2 regions of the Streptococcus sanguinis genome follow, and region 1 is predicted to be linked to the other one. Evidence: predicted binding sites of a transcription regulator. Region 1 holds the regulator's gene; the other holds the start of a gene.
The links. The regulator NrdR, encoded in region 1, represses ribonucleotide reductase genes. The targets are predictions, from matches to a motif close to ACACNATATATNGTGT.
Positions count from the first base shown of each region.

Region 2: nrdH (glutaredoxin-like protein NrdH) is a predicted target of NrdR. The motif match lies at 1,812-1,827, and genes of this name have one in related genera.

Region 1 covers NZ_CP054570.1:358,499-363,824, reverse strand. The annotation lists gene dnaI (primosomal protein DnaI) at 1-756, opposite strand, end outside; gene FOC72_RS01790 (DnaD domain protein) at 757-1,911, opposite strand; gene nrdR (transcriptional regulator NrdR) at 1,912-2,385, opposite strand; gene FOC72_RS01780 (endonuclease/exonuclease/phosphatase family protein) at 2,551-3,366, opposite strand; gene FOC72_RS01775 (PTS transporter subunit IIBC) at 3,384-5,326, opposite strand, start outside.
Region 2 covers NZ_CP054570.1:1,366,260-1,371,585, forward strand. The annotation lists gene ptsP (phosphoenolpyruvate--protein phosphotransferase) at 1-1,091, opposite strand, end outside; gene FOC72_RS06485 (phosphocarrier protein HPr) at 1,093-1,356, opposite strand; gene nrdH (glutaredoxin-like protein NrdH) at 1,954-2,172, shown strand; gene nrdE (class 1b ribonucleoside-diphosphate reductase subunit alpha) at 2,333-4,492, shown strand; gene nrdF (class 1b ribonucleoside-diphosphate reductase subunit beta) at 4,649-5,326, shown strand, end outside.

The DNA.
Region 1 (5,326 bases):
AAAGAAAGTTGGCAGATTTTCCTGCATGCGGTGCTGGAGAATGACCTGCAAAATCTCATCGCGCATCCAGGGGCTAGACTGCTCTGCACCAATATCATCCAAAATCAGCACTTGAGCTGTCTTGACCTGGTCAATCTTTTCCTTGACCAAGCCAGAACTGATCGCATTCTTAACATCCAAAACAAAGCTTGGGTAATGTAGCAGAGTCGTTGAAACACTGCGTTTTTCTGACAAATCATGCGCCAGAGCAGCCATCATGTAGCTCTTACCGACCCCAAAATCGCCGTAGAGATAAACAGCCTTCTGGTAATGTGGAAACTCAGCAACGAAGTTGGTCAACAGTTCAAAAGCCTTGTAGCGGCCAACATCGTCCAGATCCACCTGAGCCAGACTAGCCTCCTTGAGACTGGCTGGTAGGCTGATAAGATTAAGACGGCTTCTAATAGCCTCCTGTCTCTCCTGCTCAATCAACTCAGGCGTCTCCTCATAGGCAACATCCGCATAGCCTTCATTTTTCACCAAGATTGGCTTATAGCCCTTGGCAATATAGGTCTCGTCCCCCAGCAAAAAGCGGTTACGCTCCGTAATATACTGGTTAAACTTGGAGACGCTGCGCTGAATCTCAGCTTGGGTCAGCTTTTCCTGCTGGATAAAGGCTGCCACATCTGGGTCTGCCATGATTTGCTTGACCAGCTCCTGATAGTCAAACTGCCGCACCCTATTCATATGAGGCATATTTTGTCCTATTTTCTCCATTTATTCGCCTCCTCCTTCAAGTTTGGCTAAGAGCCGACGTTTCTGCTCTTCTAGCTCGGCCTGCTTCTCTGCGCTCGTTTCATTTTTATAATCCGGCTGACTCCAGTCAGGTACGTTGCTCTTGGAAGAGCCTTGTCCAGATTTAGCTGAACGGTTCTGGGGCTGCTGGTTGCGCTCACGGATTTTCAAGACTGCATCCTCAGCTGTCGTCACCTTTTGATAAGAAAAATCATTAGCTACCTTGAGGGCATACTTTTCATTGAGATTGGCTGAATCCACCTTATTAAAGGTCAAAAGCAAGATTACGTTGATAACTTCGTCCAAAAGACCTAATTCAGCTAAATCCAGCAAAAGCTTTCTCTCTGTCCGCGTAATAGCAGCATGACGGGTCTTTTTGATTTCTGCTAGGAAGACCATTGGCGATGTTCGTTTCGCTTCTTGGATAATAGACTGCTCCTGCTTAGAAAACTGACCTTCTGCCGGCTTCTGAGTTAGCTTTTGCTTCATCCGCTTGGTAGAAATAACCTGAGAAACAGCAGTTTCTCTAGCCAAGACATAGGTCTCATACCAAGTCCACTTTTTCTGCTCAGCAATTGCAAACAATTCTAACACATCTTCCTTTTCATTGGCAAAGCGAAGATTGTCCTGAGCCATCCGTTGCTTGAAATACTCCAAGTCAAAATCATTGGCCTTTCGCACTGTCCTTGCTTGCTCAGCTTCCATACCAAACACCTGCATAAAAGGCTTGATCAATTTATCTCCGCTAGGATTTTCTGGTCGCAGGGCTTCTGCAGCAGCTTCTCCGATTTTCTTTTCCAAGAGCCGACTGAACACATTATGGCTGAAAAATTCCTCCGCCGTTAAGGTTGGGTGGAGTTGAACCAGATAATGGTCATCTGTTTGATAAAGGTCCACTAGCTTAATCGCCGCTAAACGCTCAAAACTTTCTTCTAAAATATTAAGTCCAAAATCTAAATGATTGAGAATCTGACTGAAGAGGTGCTGCTTTTGCCCATTATCCACAAAAGACAGCAGATAAAGATAAAGTGCTACTGCTTCTCTCCCCAAAATCGGCAGATAGAGCTTGGTCAAAATAGCAATATCTGGGCTGACTGCATTATTGCGCAAGAAAGAAAACTGATGGTTCGGTTTCATTTATTTGTCCTTTTTCTTCTTGGACCCCTTAGTAATCTGCTTGAGCAGGCTTTCTAGCTCTCCCACATCCTTGAAACTCCGGTAAACACTGGCGAAACGAACGTAGGTGATTTCATCCAGCTCGGCCAGTTCATCCATGACTAAGGATCCAATATATTCACTATTGATTTCATTATCGCTCTGACTGCGGACCTTTTGCTCGATTCGGTTGACAATCTCTTCTATTTCGTCACTAGATACTGGCCGCTTTTGAGCGGAGCGAATAATACCGTTAAAAATCTTATCCCGAGAAAATTGCTCGCGTGTCCCGTCCTTCTTGACAACAACTAGGGTTCTCTCTTCAACGCGCTCGTAGGTCGTGAAGCGGTGCTGACATTCTTCACACTCACGACGGCGACGGATTGTATTTCCATCTTCTGCCTGTCTGCTATCAACTACACTTGATTTATTCCCACCACATTTCGGACAACGCATACCATTTCCTCCTAGAATCCTAATACTTCATTATAACACGTTTTCAAGAATAACAAAAGACAGCCGTTTGGGGTGTAAAATTTCGCCATTTTCTCCTAATATATTTTTATCAAAAAGAAAAAGAGAGGCAAATCTGCCACTTTCACGGCCTTGCCTCATCTTTTTTTATAATGTCACTTGCACTTCTAAACCAAAGTGGTCACTGACAACAGGGGTTTCTTTCCCGTCAAAGACGACAGCGGAACGCTCAACGTCCATCCCTTGACTAGTGAAAACATAGTCTATCTTCAGAGCATGCTTATTATCATCCCAGCCTGCAATAGTACCTTCTACTGTCGCCTCTCCGATAGCTTCTCTCGCAACGGCATGACTATCCTGCAGCTTCAGCGGACTGGCTAAGATAGTCTGGTAGCCTTGCTGGCCGACTGGATTGTTGAAATCGCCCATGAGGACCAGAGGAGTTTTAACCTTGAGAAGCTCTTCTTCAAGCTTAGCCCATTCTCCCTGGAAACCTTTGTCCCACCAAGACAGATGGCAGGAGGCAATTGTCAACAATTGACCATCAACCTCAGTCTCGGCTAGCAAGACCTTGCGGGTATGGTAATCCCTAGGATCATTAACCTCTGATACCAGAACTTCTCTAGGAGTCAGCGGCTTTCTGGACAGAATTGCCACTCCTTCGTTATAAATATCAAACCCAATATGATTATAGGCCCAGGACCAATGATAGTCCAGTCCTGCCTCAGCCAATTTTTCTACCAAACAAAGAGCAAAATGGTCTTGATGGATCTCAATTGCGCCCTCAACCGCCTGATAGAAAGGAGCCTGAACAACCTGTTCAGACTCCGTTAATTGATTGACTTCCTGCAGGCAAATGACATCATACTTTTCTTGAAGAATGCGTTCTGCAAGCTGATTAAGCTTGATTTCTTGCTCTTCTTCCATCCAACTATGAGTATTTAATGTCAGGAATTTTGCCATGATTTCTCTTTTCTATTTTACAATTCAACCTTAGCAACAACTGTCTTAGCAGATGCTTGACCAAGTTTTTCTACTGTTACAGACTTGATAGCTGCCGCATTTGTGAAGACTACGATTGTTGAAGTTTCACGTCCTGCTTCCTTGATTGCTTCCAAGTCAGCCGTGACTAGAAGATCTCCAGCTGCAACTTTTTGACCTTCTGAAACATGAACTTCGAATGGTTTACCTTCAAGGCTAACAGTTTCCAAACCAATATGTACCAAAACTTCTAAGCCGTTATCTGTTACAAGACCGATAGCATGCTTGCTAGGGAAGACGCTAGTTACTGTACCGGCAACTGGTGAATAAATCTTACCGTTTTCAGGCTCAACTGCAAATCCGTCGCCCATCATTTTTTGTGAGAAGACTGGATCTTTAACGTTTGCCAAGTCAATGACTTGACCGTCCGCAACAGTTTCAACCTCCTCAGTCACACCTTTGTAAGTAACTTCGGCAGCTGCTGATTCTGCTTTTTGGCTAGGAAGTGTTTCAGGAATCACTTCACCAGAATCCAACAAGTCTTGAATATCAGATTTGAGAACGTCAGCTTTTGGTCCGTAGATAGCCTGAACGCCTTGGCCTTTCATAACCAAGCCCATAGCGCCTTCAGCTTTCCACTGTTCTTCTGTTCCAACTTTTTCAGCATCTTTGACAGTCACACGCAGACGAGTCATACATGCATCTACATCTACGATATTAGCGCGACCACCCAGAAGGTTGATAACATTTACTGCTTGAGATGCTTCAGCAACTTTACCGCCAGTTGACTCTGATGAAGAAGCTTCATCTGAACCGTCTGCTGTTTCATAGTTACCATTACGTCCTGGAGTTGCGTAGTTGAACTTCTTGATCATGAAGTTAGAAATGAGGTACATCACAACACCAAAGAGGATAGTTACCCAGATGAAGTTGATGATATCCATTCCTAAGCCAGCATTGATGGCCATAGGAGTACGGGTCAAGAATTCGATAGAACCGAATGAGTGCACACGAAGGTTAACGATGTCAGCCATTGCAAACGCAGCACCTTGTACAAATGCATAAATGATATACAGTGGTGTTGCAACAAACATGAACATGTACTCGATTGGTTCAGTAACCCCTGTCAAGAAGGTTGCCAAAGCAGTCGCAATCATCATACCTTTGTATTTGTGCTTCTTGTCAGCATCCACGTTGTGATAGATAGCTGCCGCTACCCCCATAAGGATACCGAATGAACCAATCATCTGACCAACTTTAAAGCGAGCTGGATGAACTGTATCAAGCAAGTGTTGGTAAGTAGAAGGATCAGCTGATTTCGTACCAACCAAGTCAGTTACCCAAGCCAACCACAGTGGATCTTGACCAGCTACAGTTGTTCCCGCACCAGAACCAGTAATAACGTGATAAACACCACCTAGTTCTGTGTAGTTCATTGGGATGGTCAACATGTGGTGCAAACCAAATGGAAGCAAGAGACGTTCCAAAGTACCATAGATGAATGGTGCCAAAACTGGTGCAGTATCTTGTGAGTTAGCAATCCAAATACCAAAGCTGTTGATACCTGATTGAACAACTGGCCATACGAATGACAAAACAATTGCTACGATTACTGAGCGCAAGATAACAACGAAAGGTACAAAACGCTTACCATTGAAGAATGACAAGGCATCTGGCAATTTACGGAAATTGTAGTATTTGTTATAAGCTGTCGCTCCAACAAAACCAGCGATAATTCCGACAAAGACACCCATATTCAGAGCTGGTGACTCCAGAACGCTGATGAAATAATCAGAAACCTTAATTGATGCGCCAAACATTGTTTTAACTACAGCAGCCTTATCTGAGAGCATATCGCTGGTAACGCCAAACATAACACCAGTGATACGGTTAATCAGGATAAAGGACAGACCTGCTGCGAAGGCACCGCCTGCGCGTTCTT
Region 2 (5,326 bases), 1.0 Mb from region 1:
ATACGCAAAGCACGGAAACCAAGGAATGGGTTCATTTCATGCGGCATATCGAAGTAAGGAAGCTCCTTATCTCCACCAATGTCCATTGTACGAACAACTACTGGTTTTCCATTCATTCCTTCAAGCACAGCCTTGTATGCTTCATACTGCTCATCTTCTGTTGGGAAGTCTTGAGAATCCATGTAAAGGAACTCAGTCCGGTAAAGACCAACTGCTTCTGCACCGTTAGCATTGACACCTTCAACGTCTTTCGGCGTACCGATATTGGCAGCCAATTCGAAGTGCTTGCCATCTGCAGTCACAGTCTGAGCATCCTTAAGCAATTCCCATTCAGCTTTTTGCTTAGCATAAGCCTCACCAGCTGCTTTAAATGCTGCGATTTGTTCTTCAGTTGGGTTGATAATCACTTCACCAGTGATACCGTTAGCTGCGATCACATCGCCGTCTTTTACAAGTTCAGTAATGTTATTAGTTCCCAATACTGCTGCGATTTCAAGCGTACGTGCCATGATAGCAGAGTGGCTTGTCCGTCCGCCGATATTGGTTACAAAAGCTTTAACAAATTTCTTATCCAGCTGTGCTGTATCAGAAGGAGTCAAGTCATGAGCAATCACAACTGATTCTTCATTGATAGACGCTGGGTTTGGCAATTTCTTGCCCAAAAGGTTAGCAAGAACACGCTTCGTCACGTCGCGAATATCTGCCGCACGTTCCTGCATATATGGATTGTCGTCCATGTTTTCAAAGAGAGTGATAAACATGTCCGTTACTTCTTTCAGACCAGCTTCTGCATTGGTCTTTTTCGCACGGATTGTTTCTTTGATTTGCCCAACCATTTCAGGGTCAGCAAGTACCATTAAGTGAGCGTCAAACACCTGAGCGGCTTCCTCACCAAGGCTATCTACTGCTTTCTCACGGATAACAGAAAGCTCGTTCTGTGAAGCTTCAAGAGCTGCATCCAAACGAGCCTCTTCTGCATTCGTATCTTCGACTGAAACAGTCTCAAATGATAAATCCGGTTGAACTAATAGATATGCCTTAGCAACGGCAACACCGTCAGATGCTGCAATTCCTTTAAGCATTTCTGTCATATTAAGCCAATCCTTCTTTTTCCATTGTTTCAGAGATTGCAGCGATAGCATCGTCTGCATCTGCACCTTCAGCTGAGATCTTAACATCAGCTCCTTGGCCAACACCGAGACTCATAACACCCATGATAGATTTCAAGTTTACTGATTTACCTTTGTATTCAAGCGTGATGTCTGAAGCGAATTTGCTAGCAGTTTGAACCAACAAAGTTGCTGGACGTGCGTGAATACCTGTTTCTGCTACAATGTGGAAATCTTTAGAAGCCATAGTTAGACTCTCCTTTTAAAAAATTCTTTTTGAGTTATTGTGATAACCCTTACAAGTTGATATTATATCACCTTTTGAAATCTTTTTCAAGAATTTTATAGCCCGCTTACAAAATATTTCTTAGGAAATGAAAACTCTTCTTATTATATTGAAGAGAGAATTTTCGAGCAAAATCCCACATTTCCCAAGCTTTATTCAAAAAAGTCTGCCACCAAATTTTCAATTGTTAATTTCTTATTTTATGGGAACTAATTGTTATAAAATAAGAATATAAACTCCTCCCTCCACTCCTCCTAGTGATTCCCTAAATTCTGTAACACAAGATATTGGATTTTTGTTTTTGGCGGAAAAGCTACTAGTCATTTTTCTAACATTTTAAGACTTGTTTAAGCATTGCTGCATCAGCATTTTGCTCCTTTTCTGCAATTTTTCACTTCTTTTCACTGCTTATACAAACACTATATATTGTATTGCAATCTATCCTATAACAAAATATCACACAATATTTAGTTCAAAACTATTGACATTCTATTTTCTTTTAGATATACTAGTTTCGTATTATTTAAAAGAAAAAACGAAAGTTTAGAGGAATTTTTAATGGTAACTATTTACTCAAAAAACAACTGCGTTCAGTGCAAAATGACCAAGCGCTTCTTAGATACTAATCATGTAGAATACCGCGAAATCAACTTGGATGAACAGCCAGAATTCATTGACCATGTCAAAGATCTTGGTTTCAATACTGCTCCTGTGATTCAGACAGCAACTGAGGCATTTTCTGGTTTCCAACCTGGTAAATTGAAAAAACTGTCTTAATGTAGTTTATTTTGAGGGCGGCGCGCCTTGATTGGGAGATAAACTAAAAGACAGATTATCAGGGCAAACTGCAGCTCCTATGCTCATAGGGGCCGTTTCTTTTGTAAGGCGGATATTTTTCCGCTAGCTAATTATCTTATTTATATAGAAAAGGAAAAACATGGGACTCAAACATTTAGAGGATGTGACATACTTCCGACTCAACAACGAAATCAACCGTCCAGTTAATGGTCAGATTATGCTTCATAAAGATCAAGAAGCCTTAAAAGCTTTTTTTAAAGAAAACGTTGAGCCAAACACCAAGCAATTTTCTTCTATCACAGAAAAAATTAAATATTTAATAGAAGAAAACTATTTGGAAAAGGAATTTATTGAACTTTATTCTCCTGAATACATCGAGGAGCTGACTGCTTTTATCCATGCTCAAGATTTCAAGTTTAAATCTTTCATGGCTGCTTATAAGTTCTACAACCAGTATGCCCTGAAGACAAATGATGGCGAATACTATCTGGAAAGCATGGAAGATCGGGTACTCTTCAACGCCCTCTACTTTGCCAACGGAGATGAAGCCATTGCCAAGGATATTGCCAATGAAATTATCCACCAGCGCTACCAACCTGCTACACCAAGCTTCCTCAACGCTGGTCGGGCTCGTCGTGGTGAATTGGTTTCCTGTTTCCTCATCCAAGTAACAGATGACATGAACTCTATCGGCCGCTCCATCAACTCTGCCCTGCAATTGTCTCGTATCGGAGGCGGGGTCGGTATTTCCCTCAGCAATCTGCGGGAAGCTGGAGCACCTATCAAGGGCTATGAAGGTGCTGCATCTGGGGTTGTGCCTGTTATGAAACTCTTTGAGGACAGTTTCTCTTACTCTAACCAGTTGGGCCAACGTCAGGGAGCTGGGGTTGTTTACCTCAATGTCTTCCACCCAGATATCATCGCCTTCCTTTCTACCAAGAAAGAAAATGCCGACGAAAAAGTTCGGGTTAAAACCCTCTCACTCGGTGTTGTCATTCCGGATAAGTTCTACGAATTAGCGCATAAAAATGAAGAAATGTACCTCTTCAGCCCATATTCTGTTGAACGCGAGTACGGTGTACCATTTGCCTACCTTGACATCACTGAAAAATATGATGAGTTGGTCGCTAATCCAAATATCACTAAGACTAAGATCAAGGCCCGTGATTTGGAAACAGAAATTTCTAAACTCCAACAAGAATCTGGCTACCCTTATGTCGTAAACATTGATACAGCCAACCGTTCAAATCCAATCGACGGTAAAATCATCATGAGTAATCTTTGCTCTGAAATCCTACAGGTACAAGAGCCTAGCCTCTTGAATGATGCGCAAGAGTATCTTCACCTGGGGACAGATGTATCATGTAACTTGGGCTCTACGAACGTTGTCAACATGATGACTTCGCCTGACTTTGGAAAATCCATCCGGACTATGACACGCGCCCTGACCTTTGTCACAGACAGCTCACACATCACAGCTGTGCCTTCTATCGACAATGGTAACAGTCTGGCGCATACCTTTGGTCTGGGAGCTATGGGACTGCACAGCTACTTGGCTCAGCAGTTGATTGATTATGGATCAGCGGAAGCTGTAGAGTTCACTAGCATCTACTTCATGCTTATGAACTACTGGACTTTAGTTGAGTCTAACAATATCGCTCGCGAGCGTGGCGTGACCTTCCATAACTTTGAAAAATCTGATTATGCCAACGGCACTTACTTTGACAAGTACCTGACGGGTGAATTTGTACCTAAGTCTGACCGTGTCAAAGAACTCTTTGCAAGCATCTTTATCCCATCTGCAGAGGATTGGGCAGAGTTGCGTGACAAGATCAAGGCTGATGGTCTCTACCATCAAAACCGCCTAGCTGTTGCACCAAATGGCTCTATCAGCTACATCAATGACGTTTCTGCTTCAATTCACCCAATTACCCAGCGGATCGAAGAACGTCAAGAAAAGAAAATCGGTAAGATCTACTATCCTGCTGCTGGTCTGTCAACTGAGACTATTCCTTACTACACCAGCGCCTATGACATGGACATGCGCAAGGTTATCGATGTCTATGCAGCCGCAACTGAGCACGTGGACCAAGGTCTTTCCCTGACTCTCTTTATGCGCAGTGATATCCCTAAAGGTCTTTACGAATGGAAAAAAGAAAGCAAGCAAACAACCCGCGATCTTTCTATCCTGCGTAACTACGCCTTCAACAAGGGAATCAAGTCCATCTACTACGTCCGCACCTTTACTGATGATGGCGGCGAAGTAGGTGCCAACCAATGTGAAAGCTGTGTCATCTAACAAGAGATTTTAGAAAAAGAAAAGGAAATTCGACCACGTCGCAATTTTACTTTCCTCATCATGAACAGGAAGGTGAAATCGTGGAGCATTGGGACAGTATCCAAGAAGTGATAGCTGATACCACATCAGGTCGTACCATCTACTAAAGGAGAACGAATGCAAACTTACTATAAAGCCATTAACTGGAACGCTATTGAAGATGTCATCGATAAGTCCACCTGGGAAAAACTGACCGAGCAATTCTGGCTGGATACGCGGATTCCCCTATCCAATGACCTGGATGACTGGAGAAAGCTGTCTCACAAGGAAAAAGATCTGGTCGGCAAAGTCTTCGGCGGCTTGACCCTGCTGGATACCCTCCAGTCTGAGTCTGGTGTGGATGCCCTGCGCAAGGATGTCCGCACTGCCCACGAAGAAGCTGTCTTCAACAACATTCAATTTATGGAATCCGTTCACGCCAAGTCCTACTCTTCTATCTTTTCTACGCTCAATACCAAGTCAGAAATTGATGAAATCTTTGCTTGGACCAACACCAATCCATACCTGCAAAAGAAAGCTGAGATTATCAACGAGATTTACCTGAACGGTACAGCTCTGGAAAAGAAAATAGCCAGCGTTTTCTTGGAAACCTTCCTCTTCTACTCTGGTTTCTTTACTCCGCTCTACTATCTGGGCAACAACAAACTGGCTAACGTTGCTGAGATTATCAAGCTGATTATCCGTGATGAATCTGTCCATGGAACCTATATCGGCTACAAGTTCCAGCTAGCTTTTAACGAGCTGCCAGAAGACGAGCAAGAAAAACTCAAAGAATGGATGTATGACCTGCTCTAC